DNA from 4 places in the Paenibacillus sp. P32E genome. Region 3 is predicted to be linked to each of the others. Evidence: predicted binding sites of a transcription regulator. Region 3 holds the regulator's gene; each other region holds the start of a gene.
The links. Region 3 encodes Rex, which represses fermentation and respiration genes when NADH is low (regulators of the CRP and FNR family bind a similar motif). Its sites were predicted from a motif close to TTGTGAAATATTTCACAA; they were not measured.

Region 1 (3,189 bases), on a different contig from region 3:
ATTCATCTTGCGGTTCTTTAATGGAATCCATCCATTGGCGTTTGGTCACTTCGAATACAGGACCCAGGCGGTTCGACATGGTTTCATCCGGTCCAAAAATTCTGAAGTTGCGGTTCTCTTCATTGAGTGTAACCACTTCCTTCAGATATTTGCCCAATACGGCCATATCTTGTGCAATCACTTGACCCGGAACGGAATTATCCAGCGCATAGTTGCGGAAATTCGGCTTGTGCAGGTCTTTGATCAGTTTGCCGGCGTTAGTGACAGGGTTCATCCCCATACGTCTGTCGCCAGTAGGCAGGATTTCAGCGAGATCCGCATTCAAACGGCCATTCTCGTCGAACAATTCTTCAGGTCTATAGCTGTTCAGCCATTCAAGCAATGCCGGAGCGTGCTTCATGTTCTTTTGATCCACTGGAATTGGAACCTGGTGGGCACGGAAAGAGCCTTCGTTCGGCACTTTATCCCATTCTTTAGGACCAGTCCAGCCTTTAGGCGTACGGAACACAAGCATCGGCCATACAGGACGGGTGGTGTCATTGTTCTCACGCGCATTCTTTTGAATCGCTTCAATCTTCTCAATAATAGTATCCAGAACCTTCGCCATTTCCGGATGCATCAGATCTGGATTTTCACCTTCTACAAAGAACGGTTCCCAGCCCATACCTGCAAAATAATTGGTTAACTCCTCTTTGGACATACGGGACAGAATGGTCGGGTTGCTGATCTTGAAGCCGTTCAAATGTAGAATTGGCAGGACCGCACCATCTGTAATCGGATTGATGAACCGGTTGGAGAGCCAGGAAGCAGCCAGTGGTCCGGTTTCAGCCTCACCATCGCCTACAACCACTGCAGAGATCAGATCCGGGTAATCCAGAATGGCACCCACGCTGTGGGACAGGGAGTAACCAAGTTCTCCGCCTTCGTGAATCGATCCTGGAGTTTCCGGAGCCGCATGTGAAGCCACACCGCCAGGGAAAGAGAACTGTTTGAACAATTTTTTGAGGCCAGGAATATCCTGTGTAATTTCCGGGTAGATCTCTGTGTAGCTTCCATCCAGATAAGAGTTGGATACCATAACCTGGCCGCCATGGCCTGGACCTTCAACATAGAACATATTCAAATCATATTTGGTAATGACACGGTTCAGATGCGCATAAATAAAGTTCTGGCCGGGGATCGTCCCCCAGTGACCGATAGGCTTAACTTTGACATCCGCGTCCTTCAAAGGTTCTCTTAACAACGGATTATCCTTCAAATAGAGCTGTCCTACCGATATATAGTTGGTTGCACGCCAGTAGGCATCGAGCTTTGATAAGTACGTTTTAGATGAATAATCCACGGGTAAAGTTGACAATCCCATTTCAATCCACTCCCATTTCTTTTTTCTTTTTCCTGAACATAATCATTTCTACAATTACATCATACCGCCGCGTTTATAAAATTCAATCATTTTAACAATTGATACGGTCCAATTTTGTGAAATTTTGAACATAGTATGAATAACGGAGCAAATCGCTTACAAAAAAATCTTTATTTTTATAAATATGTAACTATATGTATCATTATATGCATGCCTGAAAACACAAAAAAGACCAGGGAATATTCCCCGGCCTGATCATAAGAAAGTTATTGTACAGATACGAACGTGTTGAATTTTAGATATTTGTAGTGGAAGCGCATATGAGAGAACTCAAAGGGAGTGCCATTATCCAGGAAGAAAATCCCTTCCATAATCCCTACTGGCTCATTCTCCTGGAGATGGAGCAGTTCTTGATCATTAGCGCCCGAAGGCTCAGCAAAAATAGACAAAAACGACTTGGTTACCGCGAGGTTCCGCGACTCCTCCAGATAATGAAAGATCGATCCTTCGATAATCGTCTGGTCCAGATTCTGGACAATTTTGATCGGAATGTAGCCCGTCTCAATCATGAACGGCTCGTCATCGAATAAGCGCAGGCGCACGATTTTGTATACAAAATCATGAGGCTGCAGGAACAAATCCCGCTGCAGCTCTTCCGTAGGCCGGATCACCTCGAAATCCAGTACTTTTACCTTAGGCTTTTTGCCATGCATCTGAAAGTTGTCGGTGACCCCCAGATTGGAGCCCTCGTAATTAAAGATCGATTCATTTTTTATGTATAACGGGTTGATAAAGGTGCCTGAACCCCGTTTTTTGAAAATAATTCCCGAGTTCTCCATCTTCATCAGTGCGCGTTTGATGGAACTGCGGCTTACCTGGTAGGTTTCGCTAAGACTGCGCTCATCCGGTAGTCTCATATCGGCAAACTGTCCTGCAAAAATCTTCATTTTGAGGTCGTCAATAATTTGCTTATAGACAAATTGGGTCATGGGGTACTCCTTCTTCAGAACTGTAAAGAGCTAAATTTTCAATATTAAATATAACATAATTGTGAGAGGGATTATACAAAGTATTGTGGATAGGGGCAGGCAGCATATTTTGCAGCATAAATAAGATAAACCCGCTCAATGAGCGGGTTTCAAATGTGGATTCAGGGAGCCGGACCCCTCTTCTAAGAAAATGGCATATAGCATGTCTTGCTGGCCGAGTCCAAGGCTAAAAATCCATCCAGAAAAATTGAGACACTGCAAGTATAAGCCCAATTACATTTACGACGATGAAAAACCACTTTTTAGCCCTGCGGCTCGCGGAGTACCCCTCTACAAACAAAGTCCAAACCAAAATCCCGTTCAACACGACCATAATAATGAGAGCCAACCACCAATTCGCCGCCACTTGATCTCGTCCTCTCCTGACTTTACTTTCCAATTATCTTTTAAATTACTGAATGACCTCTTTTTTGTCAAGCCTTTTGCATAGCTATTCGATCATGCTTTTTGTGGCCTGATACATATTTGCTGTGTACTCATCCACTTCATCCCGGGACATGCGCAACCGGTCCACAGAAGTCCCGTATCCGATTTCCTGTTTCCCCTCTTCCAAGCCTTTAAAGATTCCGTCTGTAAAAGCACCCAAGGGTTCTCCATGTATATGCAGTCCTGCACCGCCCAGTTCCGTATTCACTGCCGGAGGAGCCACCTCAATGACTTCAACAGACGTATCGGACAGCTGATGTCTCAGGCTCATCGTAAACGAATGAAGCGCCGCTTTGGTTGCAGAATAGATGGGAGCGATGGCAAACGGCGTAAAGGCCAGCCCGGAGGTCA
Region 2 (3,189 bases), on a different contig from region 3:
TTTACTCGACAATGCCATGGAAGTACTCGAAGGCCACAGCGTTAAGGAAATTGAGCTTGCTTTTGATTACGACCGGGGGCGCCTGATCTCCACAGTGAGTGACAGCGGACCGGGAATCCCTGAAGCGCTTCGGGAGCATATATTTGTGCAAGGATTCTCCACCAAGGGAGAACACAGGGGAATCGGACTCTATCTGGTCCGTAAAAGTGTGGAGAAGCTGCATGGCCAGCTCCAGATCATACCCGGCCTGGAGCCGGGAACTACATTTATAGCCGATATCCCATATACGGTGAAGGAGGATGAGAACAGATGACCATACAAGTGCTGATCGTTGAAGATGATCCGATGGTAGCCAAGTTTAACCGCCATTACCTGGAGCAGATTCAGGGCTTTGAGTTCGCGGGCTGGGCTGCTTCAGGTGATGAGGCCGTGCAGATGCTTGAGGAGCTTGCGGTTGATCTCATTCTACTGGATTTCCACATGCCGCGTACCAGCGGTCTGCAGCTGTTATCCGCTTTGCGGGAGCAGGGGAGTATGGTCGACATTATCGTCATTTCTGCAGCCAGCGATAATTCGAGCATCCGCAAAGCCCTTCAGCTGGGGGCCGTTGATTATTTGATCAAGCCATTTGAATTCTCCCGCTTTCAGGCGGCGCTGTCCGCGTACCGTGAGGATTACGCTCTGATGAAGCATAAAGAGAACCTCAGTCAGGAGCAGCTGGATAAGCTTCTGCGTCATTCTCTCGGTACCGAGGAGGACAAGAGCGGCACACTGCCCAAGGGTCTTACCGAAGGTACGCTGGAGAGCATTTGGAGCATTATACATAAGCTGGAGCAACCGGTGTTTTCGACCGAGGATATCACAGCAGCGGCTCCGATTTCGCGGATCTCCGTCCGGAAATACCTGGCGTTTCTCACAGAGACGGGTGTTCTGGAGATGGAGATCAGCTATGGAGCGGTGGGCAGGCCGGTATATATGTATACTGTGGCGGCTGAAGGCCAGGGAATTATTGCTAAATATATTTAGGTGGAAAAAGTATCACTAATTGAGCTCATTTGGCTTATGGGGTGTCTTATGTGGGAAAAAGTACCACTAATTCTGCTGAAAGCAACCCTATGGGATGATTATGCAGGATTAGGCGTACAAAATCCCATTAAAACCATCTGTTTGTAAAGATTCAGCCCATTTAGTTATACTTATTCCACTTTGCTTCAGATTCCTATTATTGAAAGACCTGTTGATTAAATTCAATGAGAAACATCCTTCATGGAAATGTAATGTAATTTAAAAAGATTACTTTTTCTATTAGCCTTGAGGAAAGTTTAAACTTCATCCGACAAAATCCACTTACTTTAGTTACTTAACGATTTCTTTAATTACGTAAGCTTCCATCAACTGCCCCTTTGCCGCTATGATAATTGTGAAAATATGCACAAGGGGGCAAGATTCAACATGAAAAAGAAAGCAGCCGCTGCTCTTATTCTCATTCTTTCTGTTATGCTGGTGATCGCGGGATGCGGCAACAACGGCAACAGCAACAACGCTGAGAGCAAGAGTAAGAACACTGAGACCAAAAAAGAAACAGAAGCAGTTTCAGGGGCATCTGAAGCAAGTTATACTCCGTACGATCAATTAAAAGATAAATACGATATCATTATTGTGGGTGCGGGTGGTGCCGGCATGTCGGCAGCGCTTGAGGCCAAGGCTAAAGGCCTGAATCCGGTTATCCTTGAAAAGATGCCGGTAGCTGGCGGCAATACGTCCAAATCCTCTTCCGGAATGAATGCTTCGCAGACGAAGTTCCAGAAAGAGCAAGGCATTGAAGACAGCAATGATTTATTTTATGAAGAGACCCTAAAGGGCGGTCATGGTACCAATGACAAAGAGATGCTTCGTTTCTTCGTTGACAATTCCGCGAGTGCGATCGACTGGCTGGATTCCATTGGAATCCGTTTGAACAACATCACGATTACCGGCGGTATGAAGGAAAAGCGCACACACCGTCCTGAAGACGGTTCGGCAGTTGGGCAATACCTCGTCAAAGGCTTAGTGAAAAACGTACAAGAAAAAGGCATTCCACTATTCGTGAATGCTGATGTTAAGGAAATCACCGAAAAAGACGGCAAGGTTAATGGAGTCAAGGTCCTCTTTAACCAGGCCGATGAAAAAACAATAACAGGTTCTGCTGTCATTGTGACAACCGGCGGTTTTGGAGCCAATAAGGAAATGATTGCTGAGGTTAGACCTGATTTGGAAGGGTTAGTAACCACCAACCAGATTGGCAGCACCGGCGATGGCATTAAGATGATTGAGAAACTCGGCGGTACAACCGTTGATATGGATCAAATCCAGGTTCACCCGACAGTACAGCAGGAGAAATCCTATCTGATCGGGGAAGCTGTTCGCGGGGAAGGCGCTCTGCTCGTCTCCAGTGAAGGCAAACGGTTTGTTAACGAAATGGATACCCGGGATCATGTCACCGCAGCCATTAATAAGCTTCCTGAAAAGGCTGCGATCCTTGTCTTTGATTCCGGTGTCAGATCCCGTGTCAAAGCGATTGAACAGTATGATAAAATGGGATTTGTTCTTAAGGGTGATTCCATCGAAGCCTTGGCTAAAGAAATGGGTGTTCCTGCAGATCAGCTGAAGACAACCGTAGACACATGGAACACTGCGGTGAAGAATAAAAAGGATGCCGAATTCGGCAGAACTACCGGTATGGATCACGACCTGTCCGGTGCGCCATTCTACGCAATCAAAATTGGCCCTGGGATCCACTACACCATGGGCGGTGTGAAGATTAATACGAACACAGAAGTGCTTAATAAAGAAGGTCAACCAATCACAGGTCTGTTCGCGGCTGGTGAAGTGGTGGGCGGACTGCACGGTCAAAACCGGATCGGCGGCAACTCTGTAGCAGAAATTATTATTTTCGGACGTCAAGCAGGAATTAAGTCGGCTGAATTCGTACAAGCACAATAGCAGATCAGCTTTTTACCTGAGGGTCGTCCCGGAAGCCGCGAAATGGCTGCCTGGGACGGCCTTTTTGATGAGCTGGATTATGGTTGGACGCCCCGCGAACGGAACGCAAGGAACAGTCCCTTAGGATACCGGAGAAGGTTTGGTTGTCCGGGTGAGAGAAAATAGTTTAAGCTCCGGCCGGGCTGTTCCTGCCAGGGTGTCGGACAG
Region 3 (3,189 bases):
TGCTTCCGGTGCAGGTACTGCTGTTGGATCTCCGCTCACACCTTTGTGGATCAGAGCAGCCAGGCGCATCTCCTCGAACATATCCAGATTATTATTGCTTGCCGCACCGTCAGTGCCCAGCGATACCTTGACTCCTGCACGCAACAGCTCCGGTACCCGTGCTACACCGCTTGCGAGCTTCAAGTTACTGCCAGGATTATGGGATACCCCTACGTTGTAACGTGCTAGAATCTCTATTTCTTCATCATTCAAATGAACCCCGTGAGCCACGAGGGCCGGGCGCGTGAACATCCCCAGCTTCTCCAGATGCGCTACCGGACGCAGGCCGTAATCTGCGGCATTCTGCTCGACCTCCCGCCGGGTTTCGGACATGTGTGTATGCATAGGCAGGTTCAGATCATGGGCAGCCTGTACAAATTTCACGAAAAATTCAGGAGGACAGGTGTAAGGGGCATGCGGGGAAATCATCGTTGTGATCCTTCCATCCGCCTTTCCATGCCAATTCCGCGCAAAGGCTATCGCCTCCGCCAGCTTATGGTTCTGCACATCCTCAGGACAGAGGCCGATAACCCCGCGCATAAGCACGGCACGCATTCCCGACTGCTCTGAAACCTCAGCAACCCTGTCCATATGGTCATACATATCCAGGAAGGTGGTTGTGCCTCCCTTCAGCATTTCCAGTACAGACAAAGAGGTTCCCCAGTAGACATCGTCACTAGTGAATTTTTCTTCCATGGGCCACATCTTCTCCTGCAGCCAGTTCTGAAGAACCATGTCATCCCCATATCCGCGGAGCAGAGACATGGCGGTGTGGCCATGGGTGTTGACCAGACCCGGCATGAACAGCAGACGGCTGCCGTCAACGATCTGTGTCCCTTCTTCAATAACAGGTTTGACTTCTCCTATGTATGTGATGAGATCATTTTCTATAGTCATATAGCCGCTTAGAACCGGACTTTCCGTACCCGGAACCAGAAATCGCCCATTTACAATTACTGTCTTATTGCTGTTCATCTTCCACTTCGTCCTTTCCATCGTGCAAATAATAGGCCAGACTCTGCAAATCGGTAGTAAAATCAGCGGCGTGAATCCGGATGTTGGACGGCGTCTTCAAGATTACGGGTGCAAAATTAAGGATCGCCTCAATGCCTGAATCCACCAGAATATCTGCAACATTCTGTGCTTCACTATCCGGTACAGTGATAATACCGATGCGGATGCCCTGCTCGCGGATCGTGCTTCCCAGCTCTTCCATGGGCTGGACAATGAGTGAGTTGATTTTCTGCCCGACCTTGGGAGCATAGGAATCAAAAACAGCAGTGATTTTCATCGTGTCCTTCAAGTAAGCATTGTAATTTGAGAGAGCGTGGCCGAGATTACCTGCACCCACCAATGCCACGTTGATTTGCTGGTCAAGCTTCAAGATATGGCGGATTTTCTCAATCAGGTATGACACATCATAGCCAATACCTTTTCTGCCGAAATCCCCGAAATAGGCCAAATCCTTGCGGATTTGCGCCGGATTCAGATCCAGCTTTTGTCCCAGCTCCTGGGAAGATACGGTGGAGATTTCACGCTTCAGGAGATCATTCAGGAAGCGCAGGTACACTGGAAGTCTGCGTACCACGGCCTCCGATATTTTATCCGATTTCATATTTTCTCCTCCTAAAAGTTTTGTGAGCAATGCATCATAGTATTACTTCGTACAAAACTCACTTCGTAAGCATATGCCAAGTTTTGTGAGCATAAGTACAATCCATTCCCTGGTATCTCAGCACGAACCGGATACCAGGAGAACAGAGCTTCGTTGTTCCTTGACTATATTTGAAATGATTGCAGGTTAAGATACGCTGCCGTCTTCAAGCCATTCCGCAATTCGCGGAACCATCTGATCCGTCAGCATATGCTCCATTTTGGGTCCAGGCAGCGAGTAGAGGAAATACTTTCCGTAATAAGATTCGATAACCCTGGTATCATATACTATAACAATACCCCGGTCCTGGGCAGTACGCACCAGCCGGCCGAAACCCTGTTTGAAGCGGATAACCGCCTGGGGAACCGACAGCTTCATAAACGGGTTCTTTTTCTGTGCCTGAAGCAGCTCTGCCTTAGCCTCCGCAAGCGGATGGTTCGGTGGTTGAAAAGGCAGTCTGACAATGGCCAGACAGGTCAAAGCCTCGCCGGGAATATCCACACCTTCCCAGAAGCTGCTTGTTCCGAGCAATACAGAGGCGGAGCTGTCCTGAAAACGCCGGATCAGCTTACTCCGGCTGCCGCCTTCCACTCCCTGCCCCAGTACCGTAATGTCCTCGGAGACAAGCGCCTCCTTTAGAGGATCATAGACTTGGCGCAGCATTTTATAGGAAGTGAAGAGCACAAGCATCCGGCCCCGTGTAGCCACAGCAGCCTCCGCCAATGAATGCACCAGCTTATCGACAAAACGGGCATCGCCCACACTGCCTTTGACACTGGGGAAATCACGCGGTATGACCAGAAGTGCCTGTTCACGGTACTTAAACGGAGATGGGAGCAGTGCTGTCATCAGCCTTCCCTGTTCTGCAGACTCGCCCAGTCCCAGATTATCAATCATAAATTGAAAGGACTTATCTACGGACAAAGTAGCTGAAGTAAGGACTATGCTTTTCTTTTTATCAAAAAAGAGTTCCTTGAGCTGGGCACTGACATCGACTGGTACGGCATACAACTGCAGTGACTTCCCTCTATAGTTGCCGCTACCTTCCATCCAGTAGACGATATTCTCGTCATTCAGGTTCATGAAAAAACGCACTTGCTCACGGATGGAGGCCAAGTCCTTGAATAACCCCCCGATATCCGTTACCAGACTATCCGATGATGATTGGCTCTCCGATTCGCGCATTTCACTGAGCATCTTGTCGCCCTTGCGAATAATATCACTTAGACTAAGATGAAGTGTGTTCTCAAGCGCAGTTAGTTCTTCCCAGTCCTTGGGCCTCTTGCCCGGCAGAAGTCGGGTAACCAGTTGTCCGGCTTCTCCCGCAGCGGCGTCACTGCGTTCCGGCAGCAGGGCAAACAGCTTGTCACTAAGCGTGTCCCATGATTCCTTAACCGTAAGCAGATCCGGGTAGATTCTGTCGATCACACCGCTCCATTCTGCCGCCTGTTCACTGCCTGATGACTGCAGCGTTTGACGCAGAGCCGGCAACTGGC
Region 4 (3,189 bases), on a different contig from region 3:
CATTACATCTACACTGGCATTGCGCAAATATCTGTACGATCATACCAAGATCGGTGATGATCTTAAAATCACCTTTTACCGCAATGGAGCCCTGAAGCAGGTTACAGTAAAACTTCTGGAGAAGCCAGAGGAATAAAAGTCTTTTGGGCAGTATATAATATAGAGGCAGTCACATGAGGGAGCGGCGCCGCCCTATAAATGATTTATAATTTATGAGCGGCAGCCGTTTCTAAGTTGTGAAAATGGGGTAAAAGATAGTGCTGGAATCAAGAATGGTACAATTTCGGCCGACTGGCAGCCCTTACATTGGAAGGTTAACCTAAATAGTGAAAAAACGGAGAAATTCGGATGGGACAGCTTGCCTTTGTTATTGAGGTGTGGTAACATGAAATTAATCATACAATTGATACCTAATTCTCGTATTGAAAAGGGCTGTCAAATGGATTACAACCTTTCTCAATGTGTGAATTTTTTCTTTGTTTGAAGATAAAAAGAACATATTAATTTAAATTTGTGGAGGTAACACACATGCAAACAGGTACAGTTAAATGGTTCAACGCAGAAAAAGGATTCGGTTTCATCGAAGTTGAAGGCGGAAGCGACGTATTCGTTCACTTCAGCGCAATCACTGGCGACGGCTTCAAAACTTTGGACGAAGGCCAACGCGTTGAATTCAACGTTGTTCAAGGCAACCGCGGACCACAAGCCGAAAACGTTGTAAAACTGTAATAATAGAAGGTACCGTCCCCGCTTGTGAAAGTTGGGACGGTCTTTTTTTCAAATATAAGGAATTATATGCTTCATGCAATATCGGTCCCTTATATTTCTTGTGAAACGGTTGCCGTCCTTAACATCAAGGGCGGCAATGTCGTTTCTACTTGTCTGGATTCTCAACTTGTGACATAAAGGAAGGGAGGAACGGCAATGAACTACCGGAAGAAGCCTTTGGAGGAAGTACCGGAAGAAAATACCGCAATTTGGGCCTGTACCAACGATGGATGTAATGGATGGATGAGGGATAATTTCGCATTTGAACATGCGCCTTCTTGCCGTCTCTGTCACTCCCCGATGGAGCGCAGTATGAAGATGCTGCCACTGCTGCTCAATTCCAATGGCGATTTGAAATCGCTGAAGAAGGGTATTTCCATTACCTAACCAATGCCTTTATGAGTCAAGCTTCTATAGAATAATAAACACATTCAAGACGGTGAAACCGTCTTATTTTTTTTGCTTTCAGGACGCAATATTGTGATATTTGTCACAAATTTATTGAATTTTAAGCCTGAATAGGGTGTATAATGTGATAAATATCACACTTAACCCTTTGAATTTTTGACAAAATAGACATATCGAATGGGGAGAAGGAAGGGGAGAAATATGGATACAGTGATGCTGTCGCGATTACAATTTGCGTCGACGACAATTTTTCATTATTTCTTTGTACCAGTATCAATTGGACTCGCGCTCTTGATTGCAATCATGGAGACGATGTATGTCAGAAAAGGCAATGATGAGTACAAAAGAATGGCGCAGTTCTGGGGAAAGCTTTTCCTGATTAACTTCGCTGTGGGCGTTGTAACAGGGATTCTGCAGGAATTTCAGTTCGGTATGAACTGGTCTGACTACTCGCGTTTTGTCGGGGATGTATTTGGAGCTCCACTAGCGATTGAAGCGCTGCTTGCTTTCTTTCTGGAATCTACGTTTATTGGAATTTGGATTTTCGGCTGGGATAAGGTATCCAAACGTGTCCACCTGGTCTCGATCTGGCTGGTAGCGCTCGGAACCATGCTGTCGGCTTTCTGGATTCTGCTGGCCAACTCGTTCATGCAGCATCCGGTAGGTTTTGCTATCAATAATGGACGGGCTGAAATGAATGATATATGGGCATTGATTACCAATGGACAATTGCTGGTCGAGTTCCCGCATACAGTTCTCGCCGCGTACGCTACAGGCGCCTTCCTGGTCACGGGAATTAGCGCATATAAATTGCTGAAGAAGCAGGATGTTTCCTTTTTCCGCAAATCATTTGAGATTGCTGCGATTGTCGGCATCATTTCATCGTTCGGTGTAGCCATTGCGGGTCATGCCCAGGCGCAATATCTGGTTGGGACTCAACCGATGAAGATGGCTGCTTCCGAAGGACTGTGGGATGACAGTGGAGACCCTGCTGCATGGACAGTTTTTGCGACGATTGATCCAGAGAATAAAATAAGCTCTCATGAAGTGAAAATTCCATATATGCTGAGCTTTCTCTCTTACAGTAAGTTTTCGGGATCTGTTAAAGGGATGAATACGCTGCAGGCTGAATATGAAAAGGCATATGGTCCTGGGGATTATATTCCACCGGTACGCACGACCTTCTGGAGCTTCCGGATTATGGTTGCTGCAGGCTCGCTTATGATTCTGCTGGGCGTGTACGCCATCTACCTGATGTGGCGCAAGAAGATGGAACGCCCGAACACCTGGTTCATGCGCTTTATGTTCTGGGGGCTGCTGCTTCCGCCGATTGCTAATACATCGGGCTGGATTATGACCGAGATGGGAAGACAGCCGTGGACGGTATTTGGGTTAATGACTACAAAGGATAGTGTATCGCCTAATATTACGAGCGGACAGGTGTTGTTCTCGGTCATTTCTTTTACAGCAATCTACGCCATTCTTGGTTTGGTACTGGTTGGCTTGTTCATCAAGGTGATCAAAAAAGGTCCTTACGCCATGGATAACGATCACGGCGAATCCCATGATCCGTATAACAAGGAGGGATCCCATGCTTTCTCTTAATGAATTGTGGTTTGTGCTGATTGCTGTGCTGTTTGTCGGCTTCTTTTTCCTGGAAGGCTTTGACTTCGGCGTAGGGATGGAAACTCAGATTCTGGCGAAGAATGATACGGAGCGCCGGGTGCTGATCAACTCGATTGGGCCATTCTGGGATGCGAATGAAGTATGGCTGATTACAGGTGCAGGTGCAATGTTCGCCGCTTTCCCGCACTGGTATGCAACGCTTTTCAGCGGATTCTACATTCCTTTCGTGTTTGCGCTGCTGGCGCTGATTGCCCGCGGTGTCGCCTTTGAATTCAGAGGCAAACGGGACTCGCTGGCTTGGAAAAGAACCTGGGATGTCTGCATCTTTTTCGGAAGCTTCCTGCCGCCGTTCCTGCTTGCCGTAGTGTTCGCCAGCTTCATCAAGGG

Region 1: a site for Rex is predicted at 1,478-1,495, ahead of A3848_RS30415 (phosphoketolase family protein). Genes of this name have one in related genera too.
Region 2: a site for Rex is predicted at 1,419-1,436, ahead of A3848_RS09265 (flavocytochrome c). Genes of this name have one in related genera too.
Region 4: a site for Rex is predicted at 1,247-1,264, ahead of A3848_RS18860 (cytochrome ubiquinol oxidase subunit I). Genes of this name have one in related genera too.

The regions. Positions count from the first base shown of each region.
Region 1 covers NZ_LVYY01000077.1:83,656-86,844, reverse strand. Annotated here, with positions in the region: gene A3848_RS30415 (phosphoketolase family protein) at 1-1,363, opposite strand, end outside; gene A3848_RS30410 (GntR family transcriptional regulator) at 1,630-2,352, opposite strand; gene A3848_RS30400 (SDR family oxidoreductase) at 2,843-3,189, opposite strand, start outside.
Region 2 covers NZ_LVYY01000008.1:107,045-110,233, reverse strand. Annotated here, with positions in the region: gene dcuS (DcuS/MalK family sensor histidine kinase) at 1-313, shown strand, start outside; gene A3848_RS09270 (response regulator) at 310-1,026, shown strand; gene A3848_RS09265 (flavocytochrome c) at 1,453-2,982, shown strand; gene A3848_RS09260 (NAD(P)/FAD-dependent oxidoreductase) at 3,103-3,189, opposite strand, start outside.
Region 3 covers NZ_LVYY01000046.1:189,505-192,693, reverse strand. Annotated here, with positions in the region: gene A3848_RS25525 (amidohydrolase) at 1-1,014, opposite strand, end outside; gene A3848_RS25520 (redox-sensing transcriptional repressor Rex) at 1,001-1,654, opposite strand; gene dinG (ATP-dependent DNA helicase DinG) at 1,841-3,189, opposite strand, start outside.
Region 4 covers NZ_LVYY01000021.1:11,145-14,333, reverse strand. Annotated here, with positions in the region: gene A3848_RS18875 (S1C family serine protease) at 1-136, shown strand, start outside; gene A3848_RS18870 (cold-shock protein) at 529-729, shown strand; gene A3848_RS18865 (cold-shock protein) at 925-1,155, shown strand; gene A3848_RS18860 (cytochrome ubiquinol oxidase subunit I) at 1,378-2,781, shown strand; gene cydB (cytochrome d ubiquinol oxidase subunit II) at 2,768-3,189, shown strand, end outside.